Regions from separate parts of the Devosia lacusdianchii genome, predicted to be linked through region 2. Evidence: riboswitches for the same ligand, from Rfam matches in the RefSeq annotation. Region 2 holds a riboswitch; each other region holds the start of a gene.
What was found. Region 2 has a riboswitch for cobalamin ahead of MF606_RS14535 ((2Fe-2S) ferredoxin domain-containing protein). Riboswitches for the same ligand answer to the same signal wherever they lie in the genome.
Positions count from the first base shown of each region.

Region 1: it holds a riboswitch for cobalamin, as region 2 does, so the genes downstream of both, MF606_RS04085 (CbtB domain-containing protein) here and MF606_RS14535 ((2Fe-2S) ferredoxin domain-containing protein) in region 2, are expected to answer to the same signal.
Region 3: it holds a riboswitch for cobalamin, as region 2 does, so the genes downstream of both, metE (5-methyltetrahydropteroyltriglutamate--homocysteine S-methyltransferase) here and MF606_RS14535 ((2Fe-2S) ferredoxin domain-containing protein) in region 2, are expected to answer to the same signal.
Region 4: it holds a riboswitch for cobalamin, as region 2 does, so the genes downstream of both, MF606_RS12690 (ATP-binding cassette domain-containing protein) here and MF606_RS14535 ((2Fe-2S) ferredoxin domain-containing protein) in region 2, are expected to answer to the same signal.

Region 1 is NZ_CP092483.1:830,839-838,186, forward strand. Features, by position in the region: gene aztD (zinc metallochaperone AztD) at 1-49, shown strand, start outside; gene zigA (zinc metallochaperone GTPase ZigA) at 115-1,323, shown strand; gene MF606_RS04070 (DMT family protein) at 1,304-1,660, opposite strand; gene MF606_RS04075 (DUF2164 domain-containing protein) at 1,670-1,924, opposite strand; gene MF606_RS04080 (hypothetical protein) at 2,016-2,615, shown strand; cobalamin riboswitch at 2,636-2,846, shown strand; gene MF606_RS04085 (CbtB domain-containing protein) at 2,883-3,068, shown strand; gene MF606_RS04090 (CbtA family protein) at 3,090-3,857, shown strand; gene cobW (cobalamin biosynthesis protein CobW) at 3,854-4,909, shown strand; gene cobN (cobaltochelatase subunit CobN) at 4,913-7,348, shown strand, end outside.
Region 2 is NZ_CP092483.1:2,943,308-2,950,655, reverse strand. Features, by position in the region: gene MF606_RS14545 (aminotransferase-like domain-containing protein) at 1-798, shown strand, start outside; partial or broken gene MF606_RS14540 (YnfA family protein) at 812-1,095, shown strand; cobalamin riboswitch at 1,131-1,339, shown strand; gene MF606_RS14535 ((2Fe-2S) ferredoxin domain-containing protein) at 1,440-2,198, shown strand; gene MF606_RS14530 (ABC transporter substrate-binding protein) at 2,195-3,142, shown strand; gene MF606_RS14525 (FecCD family ABC transporter permease) at 3,139-4,218, shown strand; gene MF606_RS14520 (ABC transporter ATP-binding protein) at 4,215-4,976, shown strand; gene phoB (phosphate regulon transcriptional regulator PhoB) at 5,166-5,867, opposite strand; gene phoU (phosphate signaling complex protein PhoU) at 5,990-6,691, opposite strand; gene pstB (phosphate ABC transporter ATP-binding protein PstB) at 6,706-7,348, opposite strand, start outside.
Region 3 is NZ_CP092483.1:3,893,380-3,900,727, forward strand. Features, by position in the region: gene MF606_RS19150 (ribonucleoside-diphosphate reductase subunit alpha) at 1-1,723, opposite strand, end outside; cobalamin riboswitch at 1,832-1,984, opposite strand; gene MF606_RS19155 (AAA family ATPase) at 2,062-2,616, opposite strand; cobalamin riboswitch at 2,728-2,918, shown strand; gene metE (5-methyltetrahydropteroyltriglutamate--homocysteine S-methyltransferase) at 3,106-5,355, shown strand; gene MF606_RS19165 (LysR substrate-binding domain-containing protein) at 5,352-6,221, opposite strand; gene MF606_RS19170 (nucleoside hydrolase) at 6,386-7,348, shown strand, end outside.
Region 4 is NZ_CP092483.1:2,564,326-2,571,673, reverse strand. Features, by position in the region: gene MF606_RS12705 (DMT family transporter) at 1-417, opposite strand, end outside; gene MF606_RS12700 (hypothetical protein) at 686-1,150, shown strand; gene MF606_RS12695 (glycerophosphodiester phosphodiesterase family protein) at 1,184-2,167, opposite strand; cobalamin riboswitch at 2,244-2,459, shown strand; gene MF606_RS12690 (ATP-binding cassette domain-containing protein) at 2,698-2,913, shown strand; gene MF606_RS12685 (iron chelate uptake ABC transporter family permease subunit) at 2,829-3,230, shown strand; gene MF606_RS12680 (hypothetical protein) at 3,235-3,657, opposite strand; gene MF606_RS12675 (vWA domain-containing protein) at 3,863-5,527, shown strand; gene MF606_RS12670 (head GIN domain-containing protein) at 5,590-6,327, opposite strand; gene MF606_RS12665 (acyltransferase family protein) at 6,461-7,348, opposite strand, start outside.

The sequences.
Region 1 (7,348 bases), 2.1 Mb from region 2:
CTCGGAACTCAGCGCCGAAGACATTGTCGGCGAGATGATCGCGCACTGATTGCACGCATCGAGGCGTCCGGCCTTGCCGGACACCGCTCACCTTTCAGCCCCAAGGCGACTTTCATGACAAAGCTACCGGTCACGGTGCTTTCCGGCTTCCTCGGCGCCGGCAAGACCACGCTCCTCAATCACATCCTGAACAACCGCGAGGGCCGCCGCGTCGCCGTCATCGTCAATGACATGAGCGAGGTCAATATCGACGCCGCTTTGGTCCGCGAGGGCGGCGCCAACCTCAGCCGTACCGAAGAAACCCTGGTGGAAATGTCCAATGGCTGCATCTGCTGCACCCTGCGCGACGACCTGCTGCAGGAGGTGACCCGGCTCGCCCGCGACGGCCGCTTCGATTACCTGCTGATCGAATCCACCGGCATTTCCGAGCCGCTGCCGGTCGCGACCACCTTCGATTTCCGCGATGAGCGCGGCGTGTCGCTCTCCGATATCACCCGGCTCGATACCATGGTGACCGTGGTCGATTGCGCCAACCTGCTCAAAGACTACGCCTCGTCAGATTTTCTGCGCGATCGCGGCGAGACCATGGGTGAAAACGATGAGCGCGCTTTGGTTGACCTCTTGGTCGAGCAGATCGAGTTCGCTGACGTCATCGTGCTCAACAAGGTCTCGACCGCCACGCCGCAAGATCGCGAGACGGCCCGCCAGATCATCAAGGCGCTCAACCCGGTCGCCCGCATCATCGAAACCGACTTCGCTGAAGTGCCGCTCGATGCCGTGCTCGATACCGGCCTTTTCAACCTCGAAGCGGCCGAGGCCAATCCGCTCTGGTTCAAGGAACTGAACGGCTTTTCCGATCACGTGCCCGAAACCCTCGAATACGGCATCCGCTCCTTTGTCTACCGCGCCCGCCGTCCGTTCAATCCGGCCTTGCTCGACAAGTTCATCAAGAGCTCATGGGCAGGTGTCGTCCGCGCCAAGGGTTTCTTCTGGCTGGCGACCCGGCCGCATTACGTTGGCGAAATCAGCCAGGCCGGCGCGCTGGTGCGCACCCAGCGCCGCGGACTCTGGTGGGCGGCCGTCCCCAAGCAGCGCTGGCCCGACGACGCCGATTGGCGCCGCTCGATGACGCCCTACCTCGATCCCGTTTGGGGTGATCGCCGTCAGGAGATCGTCTTTATCGGCCTCGATCCGATGGACGAGCATGCCATTCGCCGTGACCTTGACGCCTGCCTTGTGCCCGCCAACAGCTTCCACCCGGACAACTGGGCCCGCCTGCCTGACCCGTTCCCGGCCTGGGGGCCTACTTCAGCGGCCCCTTGAAGATGAAGAACGCGCCGAGAGCGATGAGGGCAAACCCCACCCCGTGGTTCACCGTCAGCTTCTCGCCGAAATAGAACACGGTGAAAACCGCGAACACGCTCAACGAAATGACTTCCTGAATCGTCTTGAGCTCGGACGGCGAGTACACCGCCTCGCCGATCCGGTTCGCCGGGACCGCCAGCCAATATTCGAAGAAGGCGATGCCCCAGCTGATCAGCACCGCCGCCCACAGCGCCGATGTCGGCCACTTGAGATGGCCATACCAGGCAAAGGTCATGAAGACGTTGGACGCGAGCAGCAGTCCAATCGGAGCCAGTGTGGCAAAGTTGAAGCCCAAGGACGCCTCCTAGCGCAGATGCTTGGTCGGTTGTTCCAGCCCGAAAATGTCGTCGGTCAGGCTATCCATCCGCTCGCGGATCAGCGCCTGCGCGTCGTAGAGGCCGCGGTTGTAGAAATAAGCCCCCATCTTGTCGACGAAGAACATCATCAGCATTTCCGCCGGAATGGCGCCGATATCCTGGTCGAGTTCGTTGCGGAAATAGTCCCGGATCTCATCGACGATCGCCTTGGTTTCCTCACGGCTGAACTTGATGGGTTTCATGGCTGCTCTCCTTCAGCTCTGGTTCATATCGCGAGTCGCTGATTGCGGATGACCGTGCGGTAGCGCAAACTTGGTCATCGGAGGAGAAATCATGCTTGCCCGCGCGACCTTTTTCGTAGCACTCGCCCTGACGGCTCCGGCTTTCGCCGAGGAGATCGCCTGCGAAGGCGCCTTTGCCATCGATAGCTCCGAAGCCCGGCTCATCGAGATCTATGGTGCCGACAATGTCGAAACCGGCATCGTGCCCGGCCCCGAGGGCACCGAGATGCTGGCGACTACGGTCTTTCCAGGCGATCCCCGCAAGGCCCTGCAGTTCGTCTGGTGGGACGAGGACAATCTGCGCGATCCCGGCAATATCGAGCTACCCAGCAAAGCCCTTGCCCATGGCGGCGTTCATATCGGCACGACGCTGGCTGAACTCGAAGCGATCAATGGCGAGGCATTTACGTTTAACGGCTTCGGTTGGGACTATGGCGGCTTTGCCAGCTTCCGGACCGGCGCTTTGTCGAACCTACCCGGCGGCTGCCACCTGTCCGTCGGCCTCTTCCCGCACGCCAATCTCGAAGGTGTCGACACCATGCCGGTCAATGGGGACGTTGAGGTGAAGTCGACCGACCCTTTGCTCGACCTGATGGATGTGCGGGTGGATACGCTTTCCATCGGCTATCCCCACCCCGATTTCCGCGATTGACCGCCACCCCCTCGCAGGCGTAACTCTGGACCCGTGTTGGTTCCCCGCGTCCGTAGTGGCAAGGGGATCAAAAGGGAACACGGTGCGGATTACCCATCAGGGGCCTAAACCGTGGCTGCCCCCGCAACTGTAAGCGGTGCGTGCCCTCATCACGCCACTGGCGCAAGCCGGGAAGGCGAGGGCGCTATCTCCACCGCGAGCCAGGAGACCTGCCGGCACCCGAACCGAGCGTCAAGCTCATCTATTCCGCGCACGGAGGGTGCCGCCATGAATACGACGACAAAAACCTCGACTGGCATCCAGTCGCTCTCGATCTCTCAACGCCTCATCGCCGGTTCGCTGGCGCTCGTTCTCGGTCTGACCCTCCTGGTTGGCACCGGTTTTGCTGGCGATTTCCGCCTGCATAACGGCGCGCACGATACCCGCCACGCTATGGGTTTCCCCTGCCACTAGGCAGAGCGCGAGAGAAAAATCATGATCCGCAATTTGTTTGCCGCTGCGCTTCTCGCAGCGCTTTGTGCTGGCCTGGTCACCGCAGGCCTCCAGCATTTCCGCGTCACGCCGCTTATTCTTCACGCTGAGACCTTCGAGGGTGAAGGCAGTCATAGCCACGGTGAGGCGGCCGTCGCTGCCGATCACGAGCACGCCGCCGGCATGCCAGAGCATGAGCATGACGCCGTTGCCACCGCCGCCGCCGAACCCGAGGAATGGGCGCCGCAGGATGGTTTCGAGCGCACGGCCTATACCTCGCTCGCTACCGTGCTCGCCGCCGCTGGCTTCGCATTGGTCATCGGCGCCGTCTCCATGTTCGCCAATATCCCCATCACCTTCGGCAATGGCTTCTTCTGGGGCGTCGCCGGCTTCGTGACTTTCGCGCTGGCCCCCGCCTATGGGCTGCCGCCCGAACTGCCTGGCATGCCGGCCGCCGACCTCGTCGGGCGCCAGGCCTGGTGGATCGGTACGGCCCTTGCCACCGGCGCCGCCTTCATCCTTCTCGCCAAGACCCGCGCCAGCTGGGCCATCGCTGTCGCCATCGCGCTCGTCGCTGTGCCGCACATCATCGGCGCACCCGCCGCGCCCGACGAATCGAGCGCCGTGCCGGCCCACCTCGCCACCGAATTCGCCGCCGTTACCCTGGGCACCTCGCTGGTGTTCTGGCTGATCCTTGGCGTGGTCTTCGGCAAGCTCAACGACCTCTTCGCCACCAGCCGTGCCACCACCCCTGCAGGAGCCACCGCATGACCAAGATCCCGACCACCGTCATCACCGGCTTTCTCGGCGCCGGCAAGACCACTCTCGTGCGCCACCTGCTGGCTCATGCCCCCAAGGGCAAGCGCATTGCGCTGATCATCAACGAGTTCGGCGACCTGGGCGTCGATAAGGATATCCTCGCCGGCTGCGGCGACGAGACCTGCCGGGAAGAGGACATGGTCGAACTCTCCAACGGCTGCATTTGCTGCACCGTGGCCGACGAGTTCATCCCCACCATGCAGGCTCTGCTCGCCCGCCCCGAAAAATTCGATCACATCGTCATCGAAACCTCGGGCCTCGCTTTGCCGCAGCCCCTCATCCGCGCCTTCAACTGGCCCGAGATCAAGGCGCAGGTGACCATTGATGGCGTCGTCACCGTCGCCGACGCTTCGGCGCTCGCGGAAGGCCGCTTCGCCTCCGACGAAGCCGCGGTCGACGCCCTGCGCCGCCAGGACGAAATGCTCGATCACGAGACGCCCCTCGGCGAACTGTTCGAGGACCAGCTTTCCTCGGCCGATCTCGTCGTGATCAACAAGGCGGACCTTGTGGATGCGGCGACCCTCGCCAAGGTGGAGCAGAATATCCGGGCAGAGCTGCGCCCCGGCGTCGGCGTGGTCCATGCTCACAACGGCCATGTCGACATCACCGCCTTGCTCGGCATGGGCATGAGCAGCGAAGACGACATCGCCAACCGCCCCAGCCATCATGAGCTCGAACACGGCGGCGAAACCCACGAGCACGACGATTTCGACAGCTTCTCGCTGCGCATCCCAGCCATATCAGGCAAGGACGACCTGCTCGCCATAATCGAGCAGACCATCCGCGACCACGACGTGCTGCGTCTCAAGGGTTTCGCCGCCGTCCCGGGCGCCGCCGCCCGCCTCGCCATCCAGGCCGTCGGTCCGCGCGTCACCGCCTATTTCGACCGCCCATGGAAAGACGGCGAGGTTCGCGAAACCGCGCTTGTGGTGATCGGCGAAAGCCCACTCGACCATGCTGCCATCACGGCCAGCCTGCAGCGGGCAATGGCGGTCGCTGCCTAGCTTATGCACCTCCTCTCCGCCCAGGCCGGCGCCATCCAGCAAGAAGGCGAAGCCATCGACCTCAACCAGCGCCCCGGGGCGCTGGTCTTTGCCTCGTCCGCCGATAGCGAACTGGCCATGCTGGCAGGCGCCGCCGATCGGGCAGGGGAGGCCGAACTCCGTCTCGCCAACACATTGCGCCTCTCCAACAATCTCTCGGTCGATCTCTGGTTGGAAAAGACGGTCGCCCATGCGGGTCTGGTCGTCCTCCGCCTCATCGGCGGCGCTGCCTATTTCCAGTACGGCGTCGACGAACTGATCGCCCTCTGCGCCAACAGGAAGATCCCGCTGGCACTGCTCCCGGGCGATGCCAACCCCGATCCCATCCTGCAATCGCGCTCGACCATCCACCCCGACGACTGGACGAGGCTCCACAGCCTCTTCATCGCCGGCGGCCCGGACAACGCCGATACGATCCTCAAGACGTTCAACCGTCTCTTACCTCGCCCCTCCGGGGAGAGGTCGGCGGCGCAGCCGCCGGGTCAGGGGGCCTTCCTCAACGACCTAGCCCCCCAGCCCTTCGCCCGCTTCGGCCTCTGGCACCCCGCTACCGGCATGACCGACGAAGCCGGCCTGCGCGCGATCCATCGTGCCAGCACAACCTACATCCCCATCCTCTTCTACCGCGCCGCCCTCGAAGGCGCCGGCACCGCCACCATCGAAGCCCTGATCGCCGCGCTCGAAGCCCAGGGCCTCGCACCGGTACCGTTGCTCGTCTCTTCCCTCAAGGAAGGCCCGTGCATCCGCTTCGTCCAGAATGCCCTGTCGGCCTTTCCGCCCTCGGCCATCTTCAACCTCACCGGCTTCGCCCTGGGCATTGACGATCTTGATGCCAAGTCCAACCCCTTCTCCGATGTCGATGCCCCCGTCATCCAGCTCATCCAGTCCGGGCGCTCGGAAGCGCAGTGGCTCGCCGACAGCCAGGGCCTCAGCTCCAAGGACATGGCGATGTTCCTCGTCATGCCGGAAGCCGATGGTCGTCTCGCCGGCCTCATCGTCGGCCACAAAGCCGACGCCGTCTGGCACGACCGCTGCCAGGTCCCGCTGACCGCCTATGCGCCCGACCATCAGGGCATTACGCGCGCCGTCGCACTGGCGAAGAACTGGTCCCACCTGCGCACAACGCCTCGCCCAGAGCGCAGGATCGCCCTCGTCCTTGCCAACTACCCCATCCGCGATGGCCGCCTCGCCAATGGTGTCGGCTACGACGCGCCGCAATCCACCGTGGAAATGCTAAAGGGGCTGGCGCACGCGGGCTACGCCGTCGCCGACGCGCCGGGAGACGGAGCATCGTTCATCGCCGCCCTCCAATCCGGTCCCACCAACGCCGAGCCAGCGCGTGGTGCGTCGCCCGCCCGGTTGACGCTCGACCGCTATGCCGAACTCTTCGCCACGCTGCCCGCCAAAATCCGCGACGAGGTCACCACGCGGTGGGGCCATCCCGCCACCGATCCCTTCGTGCGCAACGACACTTTCCACCTCCCGGCGCTGGTCTTCGGCAACGTCGCAGTTCTGCTCCAACCCGCCCGTGGCTACCAGCTCAACGAAACCCTGAGCTATCACGACCCGGCCCTCGTCCCGCCCCACGCCTACATCGCCGCGTATCTCTGGCTCCGCCACGAATTCGGCGCGCATGCCATGATCCACAACGGCAAGCACGGCACCCTCGAATGGCTCCCCGGCAAGGCCACCGCACTCGACGCCGCCGCCTACCCTGACGCGCTCTGGGGCCAGCTGCCCCACCTTTACCCGTTCATTGTCAACGACCCCGGCGAGGGCACCCAAGCCAAGCGCCGCACCGGCGCCGTCATCATCGACCACCTCGTGCCGCCGCTCACGCGCGCCGAAACCTATGGCCCCCTCAAGGACCTCGAGGCGCTGCTCGACGAATACTATGCAGCCTCCGGCATGGATCGCCGCCGCCTGGCCGACCTGCGCCGCCGTATTCTGGACTTCACGCGTGACAGCCGGCTGGATCGCGATATCGGCCTGCCCGCGGACGAAACCGAGGCGCTGATCAAAATCGACAACTTCCTCTGCGACCTCAAGGAAGCCCAAATCCGCGACGGCCTCCATGTCTTCGGCCAATCCCCGCAGGGGGACCTCGAACGCGACCTCATCGTCGCCCTGGCCCGCGTCCCGCGCGGCGAGGGACCGGGCGAGGGCTCGTTGATCCGTGCCCTCGCCGATGACCTGAAGCTGGGTTTTGACCCGCTAACGGCCAAGCTCGCAACGCCGTGGATCGGGCCCACCCCCACCCTCGCTCCATCCCCACAAGGGGGAGGGAAGCTTGATCCGGCTCCGCTGAGCGATCAGTCGTCTCCCTCCCCTCGATGGGGAGGGATCAAGGGTGGGGTGGTGCCACGTACAGTAGGCGACGTCGTGGAACACCTCGAAGCG
Region 2 (7,348 bases):
AGTTTTCCCGGTGCCATTGCGGCTGCAACCAACCTTGGCATGACCATGTCGCCGGTGGCGCATGACAGCGAGGGCTTCATTCCCGAAGCGCTGGACGCCGCTTTGGCGGCAACCGGTGCCCGGATCGTCTACACCACGCCGGTCTGCCAGAACCCGCTGGGGTTCGAGACGGGGCCGGAGCGGCGCCGGGCTCTGGCCCGCATCGCCGAACGCCGCGGGGCGATGATCGTCGAGGACGACATCTATGGGTTCTACGCGGCCAAGGGGAACCTGACCTATCGCGAACTGGTGCCTGACCGTGTGATCTATGTCACGGGCCTATCCAAGAGCCTGACCCCGTTAGTGCGAATGGGGGTGATCGCGCCGCCAGCATCGCTGGCTGCGAGCGTGCGGCGGCGGTTGCGAGCGGAAAGCTGGGGTCAGCCGCCTTATGCGGCCGAACTTGCCATAGCGATGATCGAAACCGGGCTAGCGGCGGAGGCACTCGCCGCGATCCGCGCCGAGGCAACCGAACGGCTGGCGCTGACCAAGGTCGCGCTGGGCATAGCCAGCGTTCCGATGCCTGGCGGGGCGCCACATGTGTGGCTGCCGATGACAGCATTGCGGGCGGAACAATTTTCGCGGCGCGCCAGCGAGGCCGGGGTGCGCCTGACGCCACCGACGGCGGTGCAGGTGGGGGAGGCGCCGGTGGCCGGGGTGCGCCTCTGCATCATGGCGCCGCCGACGCGGCCAATGCTGGAGCGCGGACTCAAAATCATAGCCGAGATACTGGCGACCGACGAAGACGTGCTGGTGTAGCGCCGTGCCTGTAATCGTGAGTACGGCGCTGATCTATGCCGGGGCGGCGCTGGCCGAGATTGCCGGGTGTTTTGCCTTCTGGGCGTGCCGGCGCTGGTGGCTTTCGCCTAGCTGCTGACGCTGGCTCCGGCCGAGCATGCCGGGCGAACCTTTGCGGCCTATGGCGGCGTTTACATCGTGGCGTCGCTGGCCTGGCCGTAGGCAGTGGAGGGGCGGGTGCCCGATCGCTGGGACCTTACCGGCGGCGCGCTGGCGCTGATCGCGGCTGGCATCATCCTCTTCGCGCCGCGCGGTTAGCCGACGGCCCTCTTGCGAGGGGAAAAGCGATCGGCTACCAGTGACGCGCTTTCGGTTCCGCCAGGACGCGCGGATTAAAAGGGAACACGGTGCGGATTACCCATCAGGGGCCAATACCGTGGCTGCCCTCGCAACTGTAAGCGGCGAGCCATCCGTGCGCATGCCACTGGTCCACCGGGACCGGGAAGGCTGCGGATAGCGCCAGAGCCGCGAGCCAGGAGACCTGCCAGAGCGCAAGACCAAGTAGCCGGGCGAGGTGCCCCGGCAGGGGGCGCGATTGGAACCTGGCACGAATTTCGTGGCACGGTCGATGAATTGGCCTTCTCCCTTATGGAGAAGGCGAGATGGCTCGACCTGACGCAATAGTCTTCTGCATATCCCAGCAATATCTGAGTGCCGGCCGACAGGCGGCGCTGGCTGAAGGCCTGCTCGCGGCATCGCCTGTGCCGGCGCGGCTGGTGCGGCTGGAGGGCACCGGCCCGCATCTGGGCATGGTGCTGGATGAGCTGGCCGATGAGGGTCATGGGCGCATACTGGTGCAACTGCTGGGGTTGCCGTTTTCGCAGAGCCTGGCGGCCTGGATTCCAGGTGTGCTGGCGCATTGGAAGGCCGAGCGCGGTGACGGCGTCGAGTTGCTGCTGGGCGATGACGATCTGATCGACGCCGATATGCTTGGACGCATGGCACAGGCCGCTGTGGACCGGACCGACGGTGCGGTGGCGATCACCGACCAGAAGCCGAGCCTGGGCAAGCCGGGCTGGAACAAGGCGCCGCCCTTCAAGCACCACCTGCTGGTCTGCACCGGGCCGCGCTGCCATTTCCGCGGCGCTCCCAATCTCAAGATTGCGCTCACTGAAGCACTGACCGCTGCCGGCCTCAGCAAGGAGTGCCTGGTGGCGACGACCGGCTGCCTCTACCCGTGCAGCCAGGGGCCACTGCTGGCCGCCTATCCGCGCGGCGAATGGTACCGCCTGCTCGACCGCGCGGCGGTGGAGCGCTTCGTCACCACCGTCATCGGCGCCGGCGAGGCGCTGCCCGACCTGATCGTCCAGCATGTTGCGCCGCTGGACACCCCATCCCTTTCATCTGGAGAGACCCCATGAAGTTGACGACCCTGTTTGCGGCCGGCCTGTTGCTGGCCGTTTCGGCGCCGGTATTGGCGCAGCAGACCAGCTACCCGCTGACCATCCAGAATGGCGAAACCACGCTGGTATTCGAGCAGGCGCCGGAGCGGATGGTGACGCTCAACGGGCATACCACCGAGCTGGCGCTGGCGCTGGGCCTGGCGCCCAAAATGGTCGGCACCGCCTATATGAACCACCCGGTGCTCGACAGCCTCAAGGCCGAGTACGATGCCATCCCGATCCTGTCCGATGGCACCGGGTCGCCATCGCTGGAAGTGGTGCTGGGCACCAATGCCGACTTCACCTTCGGCCGCCTCAGCGCCTATCGCGACACGGCGGTGGCGCCGGTGGAAAAGCTCGGCGAGCTTGGCATCAACGCCTATGCGGTGACCGGTACGCTGATCAAGGGCGCGACCATGGACGTGGTCTATGAGGACATTGCCAAGCTGGGGCAGATCTTCGACATCCAGCCCAAGGCCAATGCGCTGATCGAGAGCATCAAGGCCGACATCGGCGCGGTGCAGGACACGGTGAAGGCGGCCGGCGTCGCGCCAGTGACGGTCATGGTCTATGACAGCGGCACCGACGCCATCTACACGACAGGCAAGGCATTGCAGACGCACCTGATCGAACTGGCCGGCGGCGTCAACGTGTTCGCCGACGTGGACGAAACCTGGGCCAATGTGAGCTGGGAAGAAGCCGTGGCGCGGGCGCCCGAGGTGATTGTGATCAACGACTATGGCCAGGTGAGCGCCGCCGACAAGATTGCGCTGCTCAAGGCCAATCCGGCCCTGGCCAGTGTGCCGGCCGTGCAGAACGACCGCTTCGTGGTGCTGCCGCTGCCTTCGGCCTTCGAGGGCGTGCGCAACCCCGAGGCAGTGCGGACGCTGGCGGCCGGATTCTATCCGGAACTGTTCCCGTGACCACGGACACACTCAATGCTCCCGCCGGCTGGCGGGAGCATTTGCGGGCGCTGCCGGTGGCGCTCATCGTTGCGGCCCTTGGGTTGGCGCTGGCGCTATCGCTGACGCTGGCGGTGACCATCGGCCCGGTGCCGCTGGACGCCAGCCTGGTGTGGCGTATCACCCTGGCCAAGATCACCGGCGCGGCCGGCGACTGGACGGCGGCCGAGGAGGGCATCGTCTGGACGCTGCGACTGCCGCGCGTGCTGCTGGCAGCGCTCGTCGGCGGTGGGCTCGCGGCCGTGGGCGTGGCCATGCAGGCGGTGGTGCGCAATCCGTTGGCCGACCCTTATGTGCTGGGCATTTCATCGGGGGCCTCGGTGGGCGCTGTGCTGGTGCTGGGCACCGGGGCATTGGCCGGACTTGGACTTTATGCCGTGCCGGCGGGGGCGTTTGCCGGCGCGCTGGTATCGTTCGTGCTGGTGTTCCTGGTGGCGATCGCCGGGGGGCAGATGTCGCCATTGCGGCTGGTGCTGGCCGGCATGGCCTGCGGCTATTCGCTGTCGGGGCTGACAAGCCTGATCGTGCTGACCTCGGAAAATCGCGAGCTGGCGCGCAACGCCATGGAATGGCTGCTGGGCAGCCTGGGTGGAGCCGCCTGGAGCGACCTGGGACTGCCTGGCGCGGCGCTGCTGATCGGCACGATCTACCTGGCGGTCAACGGGCGGGCGCTCAATGCGCTGCTGGTTGGCGACGAGACGGCGCGGACGCTGGGCGTCGATGTCGGCCAGTTGCGCCTGGTGCTGTTCGTGGTGCTGTCGCTGCTGACGGGCGTGATGGTAGCGGTGAGCGGGGCGATCGGCTTTGTCGGCCTGGTCATTCCGCATGTGGTGCGCATGCTCGTCGGCAGCGATCACCGCCGGGTGGTGCCGGTGGCGGTGCTGGTGGGCGCGATCTTCCTGATCTGGGTCGACGTGATCGCCCGCATGGCCTTTGCTCCGGTGGAATTGCCGGTGGGCGTGATCACGGCGTTGCTGGGCGGGCCGTTCTTTATCTGGATGCTGGCGACGCAGCGCCGCAAGCGGGAGGCGGCATGAACCAGGTATGGGTCAAGGGCGTCTCGGTGGAGGCGGCGGACCGGCGGATCGTCGATTCGGTGATGTTCGGCGTGGAACACGGCGAGTTCGTGGGCCTGGTGGGTCCCAATGGCAGCGGCAAATCGAGCCTGTTGCGCACCATCTACCGGGTGCTCAAGCCGATGGGCGGGGCAGTGCTGCATCTGGGCGACGACGTGTGGCGGCTCTCGGCACGCGAGGCGGCGCGGCGCATGGCCGTGGTGGCGCAGGAACGCACCGGCGAGTTCGACTTCACGGTGCGTGAACTGGTGTCCATGGGCCGCATGCCGCACAAGGCTGTGCTGTCCAATGACGGCCCGGAGGACCGGGCGATCGTGGCGCGGTGCCTCGATACGGTGGGCATGGCCCACTGCGCCGGGCGCAGCTTCAGCACGCTATCGGGCGGCGAGAAGCAGCGGGTGCTGGTGGCGAGGGCGCTAGCGCAGGAGGCGCCGTTCCTGGTGCTGGACGAGCCGACCAACCACCTCGACATCCGCCACCAGCTCGAGCTGCTGGCGCTGGTGCGGCGGCTGGGGACGACGACGCTGGCGGCGCTGCATGACCTCAACCTGGCGGCGCGCTACTGCCACCGGCTGGTGATGCTGGCCGAGGGCAGGGTGGTGGCGATTGGATCGCCGGCCGAGGTGCTGACGGCGGAACGGATCGCTGATGTCTATGGCGTGGGCGCCACCGTGCGGCTGGAGGAGGGCGTGCCGCGGATCGAGTTTTATCCGCTGTGAGGGGTGTCTTTGTTGAACGCCCCCTCCCAGCCTCCCGATAGGGGGAGGGGCTGCGCTGGTGGATGACGCGTCATTGGGCCCCCGGCAAGCCGTGGCCGCGACCTCGTCCTTCGACAGGCTCAGGATGAGGTCCATGGGGGATCGGTTGCGCGTCCGCACGGCACCGTGAGAGCAGCAAGCCCAAGGGGCTCAAGCCACCTGGGCAAATCTCTCGTCGAAGGCGTAGCCGGCGCCACGGACGGTGCGGATGGGGTCGGATTCGCGGCCGCGGTTGATGGCGCGGCGCAGGCGGCCGATATGGACGTCGACGGTGCGCTCATCGACGTAAACGTCGTTACCCCAGACGCCATCGAGCAGTTGTTCGCGGGAGTATACCCGGCCCGGATGGCGCATCAGATATTCGAGCAGGCGGTATTCGGTGGGGCCGAGGTGGACGTCGCGGTTGGCGCGGCGTACGCGGTGGGTGGTGCGGTCGAGCTCCAGGTCGCCGACCTTGAGGGCAGCGGTGACCAGGTTCGGGTTGGCACGGCGGAGCAGGGCGTGGATGCGGGCGACCAGTTCGGGCACCGAGAAGGGCTTCACCACATAGTCGTCGGCGCCGGTGGCAAGACCACGAACGCGCTCTTCTTCCTCGCCGCGGGCGGTGAGCATGATGATCGGCACGCGGGCCGTTTCCTCGCGGGCGCGCAGGCGGCGGCAGAGTTCGATGCCCGAGATTTCCGGCAGCATCCAGTCGAGCAGGATCAGATCGGGCAGCTTCTCCTGGATGGCGTGCTGGGCCTCGTCGCCGGTTTCGGCGGTGACGACGCGGAAGCCCTCGGCTTCGAGGTTGTAGCGCAGCAGGATGGCGATATCGCCTTCGTCTTCAACGACGAGGATGGTCGCGGGCATGGGTGGCTCCCGTCGGGTCTCTTGGCACCACGTCGGTGCGTGTGGCTCCACCCCCTCCTAGCCTCCCCCATCAAGGGGGAGGTATGGGCCGGTGGTTGGGAGGCTTCAGCGCTTCTTGCGGCTTAGGCCTTGATCTGGGTTCGGTGCAGCTCCTGCACGTCGGCGGTGAGCTGCTTGCCGGTCTGCAAGTAGTAGGCGCGCTCGGCGATGTTGGTGGCGTGGTCGCCGATGCGTTCGAGGCTCTTGGCGCAGAACAGCAGATGCGTGCAGGGCGTGATGTTGCGCGGATCTTCCATCATGTAGGTGAGGAGTTCGCGGAACAGCGAGGTGTGCATGGCATCGACTTCGTCGTCGCGGTTGCACACTTCGATAGCGGCGGCGGAATCGCGGTTGGAATAGGCATCCAGCGCTTCCTTGATCTGCCGCAGCACCAGCGCCGTCATGTTCTTGACGCCGTTGTAGAAGGTGGGTTGCAGGCTCATGCCCTCGAGCTTGAGCGAGCGGCGCGCCAGTTGCTTGGCCATGTCGCCGACGCGTTCCAGATCGGAAGCGACGTGGATGGCGGTGATGATGGCGCGCAGATCCGACGCCATGGGCTGGCGGCGGGCGATCATCGAGACGGCCATGTCATCGATCTTGCGCTGCATGTCGTCGATCCGCTGGTCGGCAATGATCGTGACGTCGGCCAGCTCGCGGTCGAGCTTGAGCAGGGATTTGGTGCCGTTCTCGATCGCGACTTCGACCTGCCCGCCCATTTCGGCGATGGTCTGGGCGAGAGCAACAAGCTCGTCATTGTAGGACGAAACGATGTGTTCGGTAGCCATTGTGATTCCTCGCCTTAGCCGATGCGGCCCATGATGTAGTCCTGGGTCTGCTTGTTGACCGGGTTGGTGAAGATGTCTTCGGTGACGCCTTCCTCGATCAGATTGCCCAGGTGGAAGAAGGCCGTCTTTTGCGACACACGGGCAGCCTGCTGCATGGAGTGAGTCACGATGACGATGGTGTAGTTCTCGCGCAGTTCGTCGATGAGTTCCTCGATGATGGCGGTCGCGATCGGGTCGAGGGCCGAGCAGGGCTCGTCCATCAGGATGACTTCGGGACCGACGGCGATGGCGCGGGCGATGCAGAGGCGCTGCTGCTGGCCGCCGGAGAGGCCGGTGCCGGCTTCGTTGAGGCGATCCTTGACCTCCTCGAAGAGGCCGGCCTTGCGGAGCGAGGACACGACGATCTCGTCCAGATCGGTCTTGGAACGAGCCAGGCCGTGGATTTTCGGGCCATAGGCAACGTTCTCGTAGATCGACTTGGGGAAGGGATTGGGCTTCTGGAACACCATGCCGATGCGGGCGCGCAGCTCGACGACGTCGAGGGCGGGATCATAGATATCCTCGCCGTCGAGCTTGATAGTGCCGCCGACCCTGGCGCCTTCAATAGTGTCATTCATGCGGTTGATGCAGCGCAGGAAGGTGGACTTGCCACAACCC
Region 3 (7,348 bases), 950 kb from region 2:
CATGGCCCTGGGGCGAGCGGATATTGCAGGGGTCCTTGAAGGTGATCCAGGGGTGCCCGGTCTCGAAGATCATGGTCAGCATCTTGCGCCACAGATCGAGCGCCTTGACCTTGCGATGCACCCTAAGTCCGCCTGCGGCCGCCTTGGCCTCATAAGCCTCATACGCCGTCTTGAAAGCCGGGCCGTAAAGATCGTGCAGATCCGGCACCTCGTCCGGCGAGAACAGCGTCCAGTCGGCGCCCGCTTCGACGCGCTCCATGAACAGGTCTGGCACCCAATTGGCCGTATTCATATCATGCGTGCGGCGGCGGTCATCGCCAGTATTCTTGCGCAGGTCGAGGAATTCCTCGATGTCGACATGCCAGGTTTCGAGATAGGCGCAGACCGCACCCTTGCGCTTGCCGCCCTGGTTGACGGCGATGGCGGTGTCGTTGGCGACCTTGAGGAAGGGCACCACGCCCTGGCTCTCGCCATTGGTACCCTTGATATGGGCGCCAAGACCGCGCACCGGCGTCCAGTCATTGCCGAGACCACCCGAATACTTGGCCAGCAGCGCATTGTCCTTCACCGCCTTGAAGATGCCGTCGAGATCGTCAGCGACCGTGGTCAGGAAGCAAGAGCTGAGCTGCGGCCGCAGCGTGCCCGAATTGAACAGCGTTGGCGTCGAGGCCATGAAGTCGAAGCTCGAAAGCAGGTCGTAGAACTGGATCGCCCGGGCTTCGCGATCGATTTCGCGCACGGCCAGCCCCATGGCGACGCGCATGAAGAAGGCCTGCGGCAGCTCGAACACATTGCGCTCGACATGCAGGAAATAGCGGTCATAGAGCGTCTGCAGGCCCAGATACTGGAACTGGGTATCGCGCTCCGGCTTGATGGCGGCGGCGATGCGCTTGACGTCGAAGCGGCTCAGCTCCGGATCGATCAGCTCGTGCGCGATGCCAACGGCAAGATAGTCCGGAAAATACTCGGCATAACGCGTCGCCATGTCCGCCTGCGTCGCTTGTTCCGGCCGGCCGGCGACAAAGCTCAGGGCCTCGCGACGCAGCTTGTCGAGCAGCAGCCGGGCCGAGACGAAGGCATAATTGGGCTCGGTTTCGACCAAAGTGCGGGTCGCCAAAATCGGCGCCAGCGCCAGCTCGTCGAGCGAGATACCGTCATAAAGGTTGCGCCGCGTCTCTTCGAGAATGGCGTCGGGCGCCGTGCCCTCGAGACCGGCACAGGCTTCGGCGACAACCGTGGCGAGGCGCGCCTCGTCCAGCGGCGCACGCGTACCATCGGCCAGGGTCATGGTCAGGACAGGCGAAGCGACCTCGACCGGCTTGGCGGCAGCGCGGGCCTTCGCATGCTCCTCGCGATAGAGCACATAGGCCCGGGCGACCTTCTGGTGTTCGCCGCGCATCAGCGCCAGCTCGACCTGGTCCTGCACATCCTCGATGTGAAAGACACGGCCATCCTTCGCCCGCCGGCTCAGCGCCGCGAACACGTCCGCGGTCAGCTCCTCGACGATTTCATGCACCCGCCGCGAGGCGGCCGCCTTGTTGCCTTCCACCGCCAGGAACGCCTTGGTCAGCGCCACGGCGATCTTGGAGCGATCGAACGGCACCGTGCCGCCATTGCGCTTGATGATGGAATAGCCAGGCTCGGCAGTCGGCGCGCGATCGGCGGCAACCAACGCCGACGGCAAGATGGTATCGGACTGAAGATGAGCTTCGACTTGCGACATTGGACCCCCAAAGACCCCGTAGGTGGACGGCGGGATCGGGGCGCGCGCAACGGCATGACCGATCGGCCAAGCTCGTGCTTGCGACCAACCGGGACACCCCGCCCGTGGACGTTCTAACCTGTCGTGGCAGGTATCTGGCTTGGCCGCCGAGGCGGTCTCTCACAGTTGCGGGGGCAGCGCCGGACCAGAACTTGGTTCGCACCGGCTTCCCTATTATCACCCGTCCTTGCGAACCGGGCGACCACGACACACCATATGTAGTGTGCTCGTTCGAGATTCCCGTCAATCCCTTGTGAAGGATTTTTGACCAGCGTGAATGCGGCTGTGGACAGCGGGGATTACGCCTCGCCCGTCGCGGCTCCGAGACTCAGCAGGCGCTGCTCCCGTGTGCCCGTTACTTCGAGGAGGCGCGGGCCATCTTCCAGCAAACCCAGATCGTCATCGCGCAGCATGGTCTTGAGCCTCGCATCCACCCGCGCCCGCAATTTCGGGAACTCGATTGCGACCGCGATTTCATCCGGCCGCGACACCGGGAGGAAGACGAGCACGTCGAGCGTCGACAGCGCCTTCTCGATTCGGCCCAGCAGCTTGCCGCTCGGGGTCCACTCAAATCCCTCTTGGGCGCTGACCACGTCGAGATAGGCGATGAAGTCGAGCGGGCACCGGTCGAAAATGACGTCATCCTGCCCGGCAGAGGCCATGATCAGGGAGCAGCTTTGCCCGAGCTGCTCTTCGAGGTCAGCCAAAGTCGGTCCGTCGGCAAACGGCACGCCTTGCTGAGCCAGCAGCCAATAAGGCTCGGGCACGCTTTCGTAATGCGGACGGGCCGCGACCCAGTCGTCGACCAGCGTCGTCTTGCCGGTTCCATGAGTACCCGTGATCGCGATCCGCATTGTCCAACCGCCCCTTCGTCTCTGCCCCTACATTGCCACCGCGCCATTTCGCAAGCGGCAGAGATATAAAGAAATCTTTATGTCTTGATTGACGGACGATCCCGCCCGATGCATGCTGATGCTGCCCATGGTCCCCGCAAGGGGATAACAGGGAATCCGGTGCGGGCCTCAAACCCAAGTCCGGAGCTGCCCCCGCAACTGTAGGCGGTGACGGATGCTCATCGAGCCACTGGCGAAAGCTGGGAAGGCGAGCATCCGCGATAACCGCAAGCCAGGAGACCTACCTTGGGATTGAGCACTCACATGACGCCGGTCGGGTGGACTGGTCGAGGACATGCCATGACGAACTTCTCGCTGCCCACCGTACCCTTGCCCGGGACCCGAATGCGTCGCTCCTGACGCTGCCCTAGCTCATCCCCATTGTCGACGCCCGGACCGTGGCCGCCTCAAGCGCAGCCGGCGGGCGCGCATTCATGCATCGGTACCATCATGACCAAATCGGCCAATCTCGGCTTCCCGCGCATCGGCGCCCATCGCGAACTGAAGAAATCCCTCGAAGCCTACTGGAAGGGCGACAGCGACGCCGCTGCCCTGCATGCCGCCGCCCGTGAGCTTCGCGCCCGCCACTGGCAACTCCAGCAGGCTGCCGGCATCGACATCATTCCGTCGAACGACTTTTCGCTCTACGACCACATGCTCGACACGATCGCAGCGCTGGGCGCTATTCCGCCGCGCTTTGCCGGCATCAGCGATCCGGACCAGCTCTATTTCGCCATGGCGCGCGGCAGTGCGGCCGCCCCGGCCATGGAGATGACCAAGTGGTTCGACACCAATTACCACTACATCGTCCCCGAATTTTACGCCGGCCAGCACTTCGCCCTGTCGACCAGCAAGGCGCTGGATCACTACCGCGAGGCCAAGGCACTGGGCATCGAAACCCGTCCGGTCCTGGTCGGGCCGGTGACCTGGCTGAGCCTCGGCAAGGCCAAGGACGATGGGCTCGATCCGCTCTCGCTGCTCGACGCCGTGCTGCCGGTCTATGCCGAGCTGCTGGCCGCCCTCAAGGCCGAGGGCGCAGAATGGGTGCAGATCGACGAACCCATCCTGGCGCTCGATCTCTGCGACGTCCAGCGCGCTGCCCTGCGCCGTGCCTATGAAGTGCTGCAGCCGGTCGCACCACGCATCATGCTCGCCACCTATTTCGGCGCCTTGCTCGATAACACCGATCTCGCCGCCAGCCTTCCCGTCGCCGGCCTCCACATCGATCTGGTGCGGGCACCCGAGCAACTGGCCACGGTGCTCAAGGCGCTACCCACCAGCAAAGTGCTGTCGGTTGGCGTCATCGACGGCCGCAACATCTGGCGGGCCGACCTCGATGCCCGCTTCGCGCTGGTGAACCAGGCGTGGGATAGTGTCGGTCCGGACCGGCTGGAAATCGCCCCCTCCTGTTCACTGCTCCACTCCCCGGTCGATCTCGATGGCGAAACCGACCTCGACGACGAACTACGCTCCTGGCTCGCCTTCGCGCGCCAGAAGCTCGCCGAAGTCGCAGCGCTCTCGACCGCAATGCAGCGTGGCCGCGGCGCGGCCAAGGCCGCCTTCGACGCCAGTGCAGCAGCCGCCGCCTCGCATCGCCAGTCGGCGCGCATCCACCGGCCCGAGGTCGCACATCGCGCCGCCCAGCCGACCGATCTAAGCCGAAAGAGTGTCTTCGCAGAGCGGCGCGTCGCGCAGCGTGATCGCTTCAAGCTGCCGGCATTCCCCACCACCACGATCGGCTCGTTTCCGCAGACCAGCGAAGTGCGCGAGCAGCGTTCAGCCTTCAAAAAGGGCCGGATTGACGTCGCCGCCTACGACGCCTTCCTCGAAGCCGAAACCGAACGCGCCGTGCGCATCCAGGAACGCCTCGGCCTCGACGTGCTCGTACACGGCGAGTTCGAGCGCAACGACATGGTGGAATATTTCGGCGAACAGCTCGATGGCTTCGCCTTCACCAAGAACGGCTGGGTCCAGTCCTATGGCAGCCGCTGCGTCAAGCCGCCGGTGATCTATGGCGATGTCTCGCGTCCCGCCCCGATGACGGTGCGGTGGTCTGCCTATGCCGCCGCGCTTACCGACCGCCCGGTGAAGGGCATACTCACCGGCCCGGTGACCATCCTGCAATGGAGCTTTGTGCGCGTCGACCAGCCACGCTCGCAAACCTGCCGCCAGATCGCGCTGGCCATAAGGGACGAAGTCATCGATCTCGAAGCCGCCGGCATCGGCATCATCCAGATCGACGAACCGGCCCTGCGCGAGGGCCTGCCTCTGCGCCAGCGCGATTGGGACGTCTATCTGCGCTGGGCCGTCGACTGCTTCCGCGCCTCGGCCTCGGGCGTCGCCGACGACACCCAGATCCACACCCACATGTGCTATGCCGAGTTCAACGACATCATGCCATCAATTGCCGAAATGGATGCCGACGTGATCTCGATCGAGACCTCGCGCTCGGACATGGAACTGCTCGAAGCCTTCCGCGACTTCCGCTACCCCAACGAGATCGGCCCCGGCGTCTGGGACATCCACTCCCCGCGCGTGCCCGGCCAAGCGGACATGGAGGCCCTGATGCGCAAGGCCGCCCATGGCATTCCCGCCGATCAGCTCTGGGTCAACCCCGACTGTGGCCTCAAAACCCGCGGCTGGCCCGAAGTTGAAGCGTCGCTCGCCAACCTCGTCGCCACGGCCAGGGCCCTGCGTTAGACGCCCGGCGACATCTGCTGCTGGAACCAGCGGCGGATGAGGCTCATGGTCCGCGGCGAGCGATCGTCGCGCCAGGCGAGGAACCAGCTGCCGGCGCGCGTCACCATGCCGAGCGGCGCCACGAGGCGCCCGTGCTGCAGCGCGTCGGTGATCGCTGGGCCGGGACCTATGGCGACGCCAAGTCCCGCCTCGGCGGCCTGCACGCTGAAGGACAGTGCGTCGTACCAGATGGTTTCGCGCGGCGGCAGCGCGATACCCGCCTCACGCGCCCAGTTGGTCCACATGTCGGGCGGCCAGCGGATATCGAGCCGCGGCAGGCTCCACAGCAGGTCCATCGTCACCTCGCGCCCGCGCAACAGCATCGGGCTGACCACGGGACCGAAGGTTTCCGGCGCCACCGCCGCCACCGTCATACCGGGAATATCGCGCAGCGGACCGACCCCGATATAGACGTCGATCGAGCGATCGGCCGGGTTGATCTCCCGCGTCCAGGTCGTGAGTCGCACCGAAATGCCGCCCAAAGCGGCCTCGAGGCTTTGCAGTCGCGGCACCAGCCAGCGCAGCATGAACGTATCGGGCGCCGTGATCATCAGCGTGGTCTGGCTCGACGTATGCAGATGCTCGGCGCCTCGGTTGATCGAGGCAAAAGCCTCGGTGACCGTCGCCGCGAACGCTGCCGCCCCCGGCGTCAACCGCATCGAGCGGTTGCCGCGCTGAAACAGGTCGATGCCAAGCTCGTCTTCCAGGTTCTTGATGTGGCGGCTGATGGCCCCGCTGGACACATGCAGCTCATCGGCCGCCTTGCGCACACTGCCCAGCCGCGCCGCCACTTCGAACGCCCTGATCGCATTGAGCAGATGCAGCATCCAATACCTCAGGAAAAGTCAACTGAACTCTGGAAAATTTGCTATTTAGAACCGTCACATTCCCCTAGCTTAGCCTAAGTTTTCTCGCGCATCCAGCCGGGTTTCGGCGGGATTTGACGCGTGGAGGCACTGTCTAGTTTTTATCATCAATTAGGAAATATCACGTGACCAGCACTCCCCACCGCATCATTATCGATTGCGATCCTGGCCATGATGATATGGCGGCCATTCTGCTGGCGGCGTCCCATCCGGCAATCCAGCTCGAGGCCATCACCACCGTCTGCGGCAATGCCTCGCTCGATAACACCACCAACAATGCCTTGCGCATCGTCGATGCCTTTGCCCTCGACGTCCCGGTCTATCGCGGCACCGTCCAGCCGCTGCTGCACCGCTACGATTTCCCCGCCGAATTCCACGGCCCCAGTGGCCTCGACAGTTCCGGCGCCGACCTGCCCCAGACCAGCCGCAAGCCGGGCAACAAGCACGCCGTGCAGGCGATCATCGATCTCGTCGACGCCAATCCGGGCCAAATCACCCTCGTCGTCATCGGCCCGATGACCAATCTCGCTCTGGTCTTCGCGCTGCGGCCCGATCTCGCCGGCAAGATCAAACAGCTTGTCTTCATGGGCGGCTCGACCGGCGAGGGCAACGTCACCCCCGCCGCCGAATTCAACATCTGGGCCGACGCCGAGGCCGCCCGCATGGTCTTCCGCTCCGGCGTGAAGCTGGTGATGTTCGGGCTCAACGCCACCCACCAGACGCTGCTGCGTCGGCAGGATATCGCTGCCGTGCGCGCCGCTCATCCCGGCACCAATGCCGTCGCCGACATCATGGATTTCTACTGCCAGACCTATTACCGCTTCGCCGGCGCCGATAAGCCGGGCGCCCCGATGCACGACCCCTGCGCTATTGCCTATCTGATCGATCCGAGCCTGTTCACCATCGAGCAACTGCCGGGCGAGGTCATCGTCGCCGATACCGAAACCTACGGCCAGACCCTGATCGACCTGCGCCCGCAGGACCCCGCGCACGATACGCGCAACAAGAATGTCGGCGTCGCCATCAAGGCCGATGCCGAGGGCTTCGCCCGACTGGTCACCCAGGGCCTGATCTGGGGCGCCGGCCGG
Region 4 (7,348 bases), 380 kb from region 2:
GCCCGGGCGCACAACCAGCATGACGCCCACAAAGCCTAGCGCCAACATGCTCCAGCGAATGGCGTCCACCCGCTCCTTGAGGATGAGCACCGACATGACGGTGATGAACAGGGGCATCATGAAGACCAGCGAATAGGTCTCGGCAAAGGCGATGGTGGTGAAGGCGTAGGTGACCAGTGTCGATGACGCGACCCCGCTGAAGGAGCGCAGATGAACCAGGCGGGGATGCTTGAGCTTGAAGCTGTCGCGCCAGCGCTCACCCTTGGGTTTGACGAAGGCGGCGGGGATCAGTGAGCAGACGGCGATGAAGAAGCCGATCTCGAAGACGGACAGGCTCTGTCCGAAGCCCTTGATGATGGCGTCGCCGCAGGAATAGACCGAGTAGGCGATAACAGCATAAAGCACGCCGACCGGCATGATACATCCAGAAAATCGAGTGTTTCAGGCAATGCGGCGACCCTAGAGCGCCGCGCCGCTTCCGTCGATGGGATAGTTGGGGCTGCGGCGCTTTTGCGCGGCTAGCGCCGGTCCGTTAAAAGCTTCACTCCCCTAAATCGCAGCTTCGTCGCGCAATGCGGCGGTTCGCGAAACACCCTCTCGGCAGCGGCATCCGGCCAGGCCATAGCAGACCGGCGCGTGCGGCTTCGCAATGTTGGGTTCAAGCCTATTGCCGCGGGAGATTGTCATGCCTCATCTTGTTGTGCCTCACACTGTCCGCCTGGCCTTCGCGCTGTGGATGCTCGCCATTGCGACCGCCATTCTCGAAGTCGGCACGCGCCTCGCCGTCGATCCTCGCGGCCCGTTGGATGCGGTCCTCAATAGCGGCGCGGAATTGACTATCCGTCTGTCGGCCTTTGCGCTGCTCGCCGTGCTCGCTACGTTGATGATGCGTGGCTCGAACATTGCCCGCCATGCCCTGACCCTGCTTTACGGTGGGCTCGGAACTTTTTCGCTGATCATGGAACCGGCGAGCTGGCTTATCGGCGGTGGCAATGTTCTGGCCTTTGCGACCAAGGCTGATCCGGTGACCTGGATCATCACCGGCAGCCGCATCGCTCACATCGCGGCAGTGCTCGGTGCTGTCTATTTCGGCTATAGCGGCCAAGCCGGTGCCTATTTCGTGCATCGCCGGGCGAAAATTGCGGGATAGAGGCCGATCTCAGACGCCGGCAGGCTTTGGCCGCTATTGCGCGGTCAGCACCGGGGCGATGATCTCAATCTTGTTGGTCCACAGGTAGCCATCGAAACTAGTGGGCAGTTGCGCCAGCTGTTCCACCGTATCGATGCCGGCGGCGCCGGGATCGCCTGACTCGTATGGCCCGAGCAGGATCACCTCGCTGCCGGCGTTGCGCATGCGTTCGAGGAACAGGTTGGGCCAACCCCACAGCCAGGGCGCCACGTTGAGCGGCACCATCACCTTGGTGTTGCGACAGGCCTGCGGCATGTAACCCGTCCAGCCAAGCCCGCCATATTGCACGAGGCAGTCGACCAGCCCGCGCCGTGACCAGACAGCGAGCCCATCGATCTGGTTTGCGGCGCGATAGGTCGGTTCGTCGCCGCCATAGGCGCCCCACACTGCCTGACGCCACTCCGGATTGTCGCTGAGCACCCTGGCCAGCATGTCGCCCTCGCGCGCCTCGCGGCTCTTGAAGTTGATCAGGAAGCGTCCGTCAGGCATCGCCGACAGCACTTCCTTCAGTTCGGGAATCTGCCCCACGCCGGTGCCGCGCAACGGGTAGCTGGCGCCACCATCGGCGGTGTAGCCGTAGCCGACGTCGAGCGACTTGAGATAGGCCATCTCGTGGCTGCGGGTTTCGCCTGTTCCTTCGGTGCGGCAATCGATGGTCCAGTCATGCAGCACGGCGAGCTGGCCATCGGTGGTCGAGTGCACGTCGAGCTCGACGATATCAGCGCCTGCGGCAAAGGCAGCTTGCATGGAGGGAATCGTGTTCTCGATGAAGCCGTGCTCCGGCGGACCGATGCGCTCGGCCGTGCAGGTGTCGTTTTCGAGCCCGCTGCGGTCGAAGGTCTGGTGGACGCCGCGATGCGCGATCAGCGTGATCTGGGGATCGCTTGGCGGAGATACCCGCCAGCTCGCGTTGAACACGTAAATCCCTGCCGCCAGCACCAGCAATGCCAGCAGCGTCCGTCCCAGCCAACGCCTCATGATTCCCTCCGAGCCAATGAAGGCTCCAGCGCCATTTGGGTTGAAATGAGGCGCCTTGCCTTGCCGACGAAAATCGCGCATCACGCACGCCGATGGTTCTTGCCACCCAACTCGGGCGGCGGGATTAAAAGGGAACACGGTGCGACGTACCCATCAGGGCGCAATACCGTGGCTGCCCCCGCAACTGTGAGCGGATAGCGACACCGGGATGAACCACTGGCCGAAAGGCTGGGAAGGGCCGGAGCCGCAGCGACCCGCAAGCCAGGAGACTTGCCGTCATCATTCCTTTTAACCCGGCCGAGGTGTGCCGCGGGAGACGATGATGACCAGTTGCTGTCGCATAATCGCTGCTCGGATCGCCCGTGACCTCTCGCCATACGGCGGAGCCAGCGATGGCACACGGCAAGTCTACGGCTGATGGCTTCACCGGTGATCGGCCGGCGCGCCTCGACATCAAGGGCCTGACCTGGGGTGCGATCCCGGGGTAGCCCATTATCGGGCCGCTGTCGCTCAGCGTCGAGCCAGGGGAGATGCTGGCGTTGGTCGGCCCGAATGGAGCAGGCAAATCGAGCCTGCTGCGCTGCCTCTATCGCTATCACCGGCCCAGCAGCGGTCTCGTGCTTCTGGACGGCGACGACATCTGGACGCTGTCGGCAAATCGGTGGCGCGGCGCGTTGCCACGGTTCTGCAGGAGCAGGCGTCGGATTTCGGGCTCAGTGTCGCCGAGATCGTCGAACTTGGGCTGACGCCGCATCGTGTCTCCGCCATTGCCTTGGCCGCGACCGCTACCAGCACGGCCCTGGCCGCCGGCTATCGCGTCCCGGTCCAGAGCTGTAACCGCGGTGTTACCTTTGAAGCGTCGCCGCAACGCGCCGTCGGCGGCGACTACCGACGGGTGCTCCCGCTATCGGCGCTGGTTGGCGCCATCTTCCTCGTTCTAGCCGCCATTGTTACGCGTATCCTGATTCCACCGCAGGATATGCCCATCGGAATACTGACCGGCATTATCGGCGGATTGTTCTTCATCGGACTAATGCGCTGGCGCCAGACCGGGGCCGAATAGCGGCCTACCTTGGCATGATTGAAACGAGCTGGATGCTAGTTGTGTCGATCGTGTACTCGAGGTGCAGCCGATAGCCGTCCATCAGGAAGCTGTCCCATGCTGGTTTCAACCCGAGCAGAGGAAGGTTCCGTGCTTCACCCTCGCTGTCCGGGTCGCCAAGAAGCGCGCGAGCGTGTTCGCGTCCCATTGAGAAGTCTATGCCATGGGGCAACTCCCCAGCGAACTGGCTGAAACCTGACGTACTCCCGTGGACCTGCACCGCTGACACCATGACGCCATCAGGCAATACCAACGAAATTCCGGCCTCGGGCAGCGACACATAGCTCTGGTCCCCGATCACCTCCAATTGGAGCGAAAGCCCGGCGAGTTGCCGCATTTTGGGGAGGTCGCCATAGCGCGCTCCCAACAGTTCCACGATCGGCGCCATCGGCGGGAATATCCTCAAGTCAGCGAATGATGGGCTCTTGCTACGACCTGATAGTGGCATTTTGGAATCCGACCACAAAATCGCCCGTAAGTCATAACTCGCGCTGAATGCAGTGTTCATCCAGGCGTCATCTGAGGCATGATTTGAATTGCGCGCTTATACGCAGTCCTCGATAACGGGGCTGGTGTTGTTGGAGGGCAATTCTATGCGGATCATCCGTAATCTTGTGCTTGGGGCGGTCGCAGCCCTGGGCATGGCGCTGCCGGCGGTTGCCGCCGAACGCGCCATTATCGTGCTTGATGGGTCTGGCTCGATGTGGGCTCAGATCGATGGCAAGGCGCGCATCACCATTGCGCGCGAAACCCTGGCCTCGGTGCTGGCTACTCTGCCGGATGATCTTGAGCTGGGTTTCATGACCTATGGGCACCGCGAAAAGGGCAATTGCGCCGATATCGAAATGCTGGTTGAGCCGGCAACGGGCACCGGCTCGGCGATTGTCGCCGCCGCCGACGCGATCAATCCCAAGGGCATGACGCCAATTTCGGACGCAGTGCGGCTAGCCGCGGAAGATCTGCGCTTCACCGAGGAAAAAGCGACGGTCATCCTGATTACCGATGGGCTCGAAACCTGCGAGGTCGATCCGTGCGCCCTGGCCTCCGAGCTTGAATCTCAAGGTGTGGATTTCACCACCCACGTGCTGGGCTTTGGCCTTTCCGACGAAGAGGGCCAACAGGTTGCCTGCCTCGCCGAAAACACCGGCGGCAAGTATCTGCCGGCCAATGACGGAGCAGCCCTGGTCGATGCGCTGAGCTCGACGGTTGCCGAGGTCGCGCAGGTCGAACCTGAACCAGAACCCGAGCCGGCCCCGGCGCCCGAGCCTGTTGCCGACTACAACCTTAAGCCCACGGCTTCGTTGTCCGAAGGCGGTCCGGACATTGTCGACGAGGATGCCGATCTGGTTTGGGAATGGCACACCGTCGCTGCCGATGGCACGGCGGGCGAATATGTCGGCACGAACTACTACTCGACCTTTGAGGGCGCACTGGAGCCGGGCGACTACATATTGAGCGCCACGCTGGGCTACGCGACCTCGTCGCAGCCGGTGACCATCGTGGCTGGCAAGGTCGCGACGCCGCACTTCGTCATCAACGGCACCATCCTCAAGCTGCATCCCATGCCAAGCGAAGGCGCTCCGGTGGATGACGACGCGGCGACCGAAATCCGCCACGCGAACGAGTACGTGACCACGCAATATGGCGATATCGACGTCGTCGTGCCGGCTGGCGCCATTGAGGTCGACGTTTCGATTGGCGAGGCCAAGGTGACCCGCACCTATGACGCCAAGGCCGGCGAGACCATCGACGAGGACGTGATCGTTGGTGTGGGCCTGGCCAAGGTCGCCTCGTTCTACGTCGAAGGCAGCCCCATCGAGGCCGACATATTCATCGAGGTTCTGGAGGCCAAGAAGGCGCTGGATGGTTCGCGGAAGTCGGTCGCCTACCAGTATGGCGGCGACCTCAGCTTCGAACTGCCGCCCGGTGACTATGTTGCGACATATGACCTGGGCGGTGCATCGGGGGAGGTGCCGTTCACCGTCAAGACGGGTGAACTGACGGACGTTCCGGTTATTCTCGACGCAGGCGTTCTCGCGGTCACCACGCCGGGTGACGACTATGTGGAGCTGGTCTCGGCCAAGGCCGATATTGCCGGTAACCGCAAATCCTTCGACTATGGCTACGGGCCGGACTTCAGTACGACGCTGGCTGCCGGGGACTACCTGATCATCAGTCTTGATCAGGAAACCCCGATCACCATCGTCGGTGGCGAACGCAGCGAGATAGCGATCGTGCCGGCAGGCAAGTCGAAGTAAGCCGCCGCTACGAATGCGAAGGGCGCCCGCGTGGGGCGCCCTTTTTGTTGGCGTGGACCGGCTTACTCCTCTTCGAACGAGACGTCGCCGCCGCTCGAAGATTCGAAATCGGTTCGTGTCGGCCGGCCGGCCACATCGACATCCCCGCCGCTCGACGCTTCGGCTTTCAGTGTCCCGGTGGCATGCACCTCGATATCAGCGCCGCTGGAGACTTCGACGGTCGCGTTTTCGCATACCAGGTCGCCGGCGCTAATGCCTGAGCCGCTGGAGGCCTCGGCGTCGATGGTTTCGCAGGTGCCCGACAATTCCATGTTCGCGCCGCTCGACGCGCTGGCTCTTACCGCCCCCAGGGCTGCCTGGCTCAGGGTAATGTCCGAGCCGCTTGAGGCGTCTAGATCGAGCTTGTTCGATTTCAGACCGCTTGCCCTAACATCGGCACCCGAACTGGTCGAAATGCCAGCGACTGCCGGCATGGTGATATCGACAGTGATGGCATTGCCGTTGCTCAGCAGCATGCCGACCAGGCCGCCGCTGATGATGAAGTCGAGGAAACTCTGGTCGAAACTGGCCTTGAGCACGCCTCCGGAGACGTCGACACGCAGATTCTGCAGCGCATCGGCGCTGGCGGAGTCGGCGCTGACGGCAAAGCGGTCGCCGATCGTGACGACGGCATCGATACCGGTCGAGATGTCTATCCTGTCGAAGTCTTTGACGTCGAAGTTCCGACTTTCGGCCAGTGCCGCCCCGGTCAGCGTCAGGCCGAGGGCGGTTGCCAGTGCCAGCGTCTTCATGGTCCGCATGATTTAGCTCCCTTGATTGGTTACAGGCATATTGGGCATGGCGCAGCGGCGCTCAAGAGAACGTGAAAATATAGTCCGCGCGTGGTTGTTAGGCACACGCGTGTGCCCTATGTGCAGGGGCTGATTGCTACCCTTAGCCAGCCGTTGCGGGCAATGCGCGGCGGCGGCCAAGGCCGACCAGCCAGGACTGTGCGGGGCGTTCGATCACGACATGCGCCAGCCATGCGGCGACGATCGAGGCGAGGAAAGCAGCCATGCCGAGCGTGAGGAGCGCGGGAGTGGTGTTCGCATGCAGCAGCTTGCCTCCGATACCATAGATGAGCATCAGCACCGGCGCGTGAACAAGGTAAAGCGCGTAGGAGATGTCGCCGAGCCAGACCAGCGTCCGGCTGCGCAGCATGGTCGGATGGGCGCTCTGGCCACGCAGGGCAAGAAGCAGCAGCATGGCAATGATGATCGGCCAGAAAACCTCGTTAGGCAGACCCAGATAGCCCGCGATCACGAGCATCGCTGCGCCGACGGTGAGGCCAATATCGATCAGCCGACCATTGGTGCCCCAGCCCCGCGCCAGAAGATCGTCGAATGCATAACGCAGCGCCACGCCCACAAGGAATGATGGAATGATGCGCAGCACCCCGCCCTGATAGGTCAGCTCCAGCAGATCGACATGGAATATCTGCATTGACGCCACCGCGCATGCGACAAAAACCAGAGTGCAAAGCAGTGCCCGGAGGGCGTTGTTGCCGAGGCGATCAATCGTGAGCAGGAATAGTGGAAAGAGCAGGTACGCAAACCACTCCGCGCCGATGGACCAGGCCGGCTGGTTCCAGGCGAGTTCGGGTGTCAGGCTTTCGGCATTCAGCATCAGCAGGTTGAGTACAAAAGAGCTGGCCGTTGGTTGCCATTCCGGTGTCAGGCCGAAACGACCGCCAGCGAGAACGATCAGTGCGACGGCGAGCAGCGTTGTAGCGTGCAGCGGCCAGACGCGGGCAAAACGTTTGCCCATAAAGCCAGCGTGACG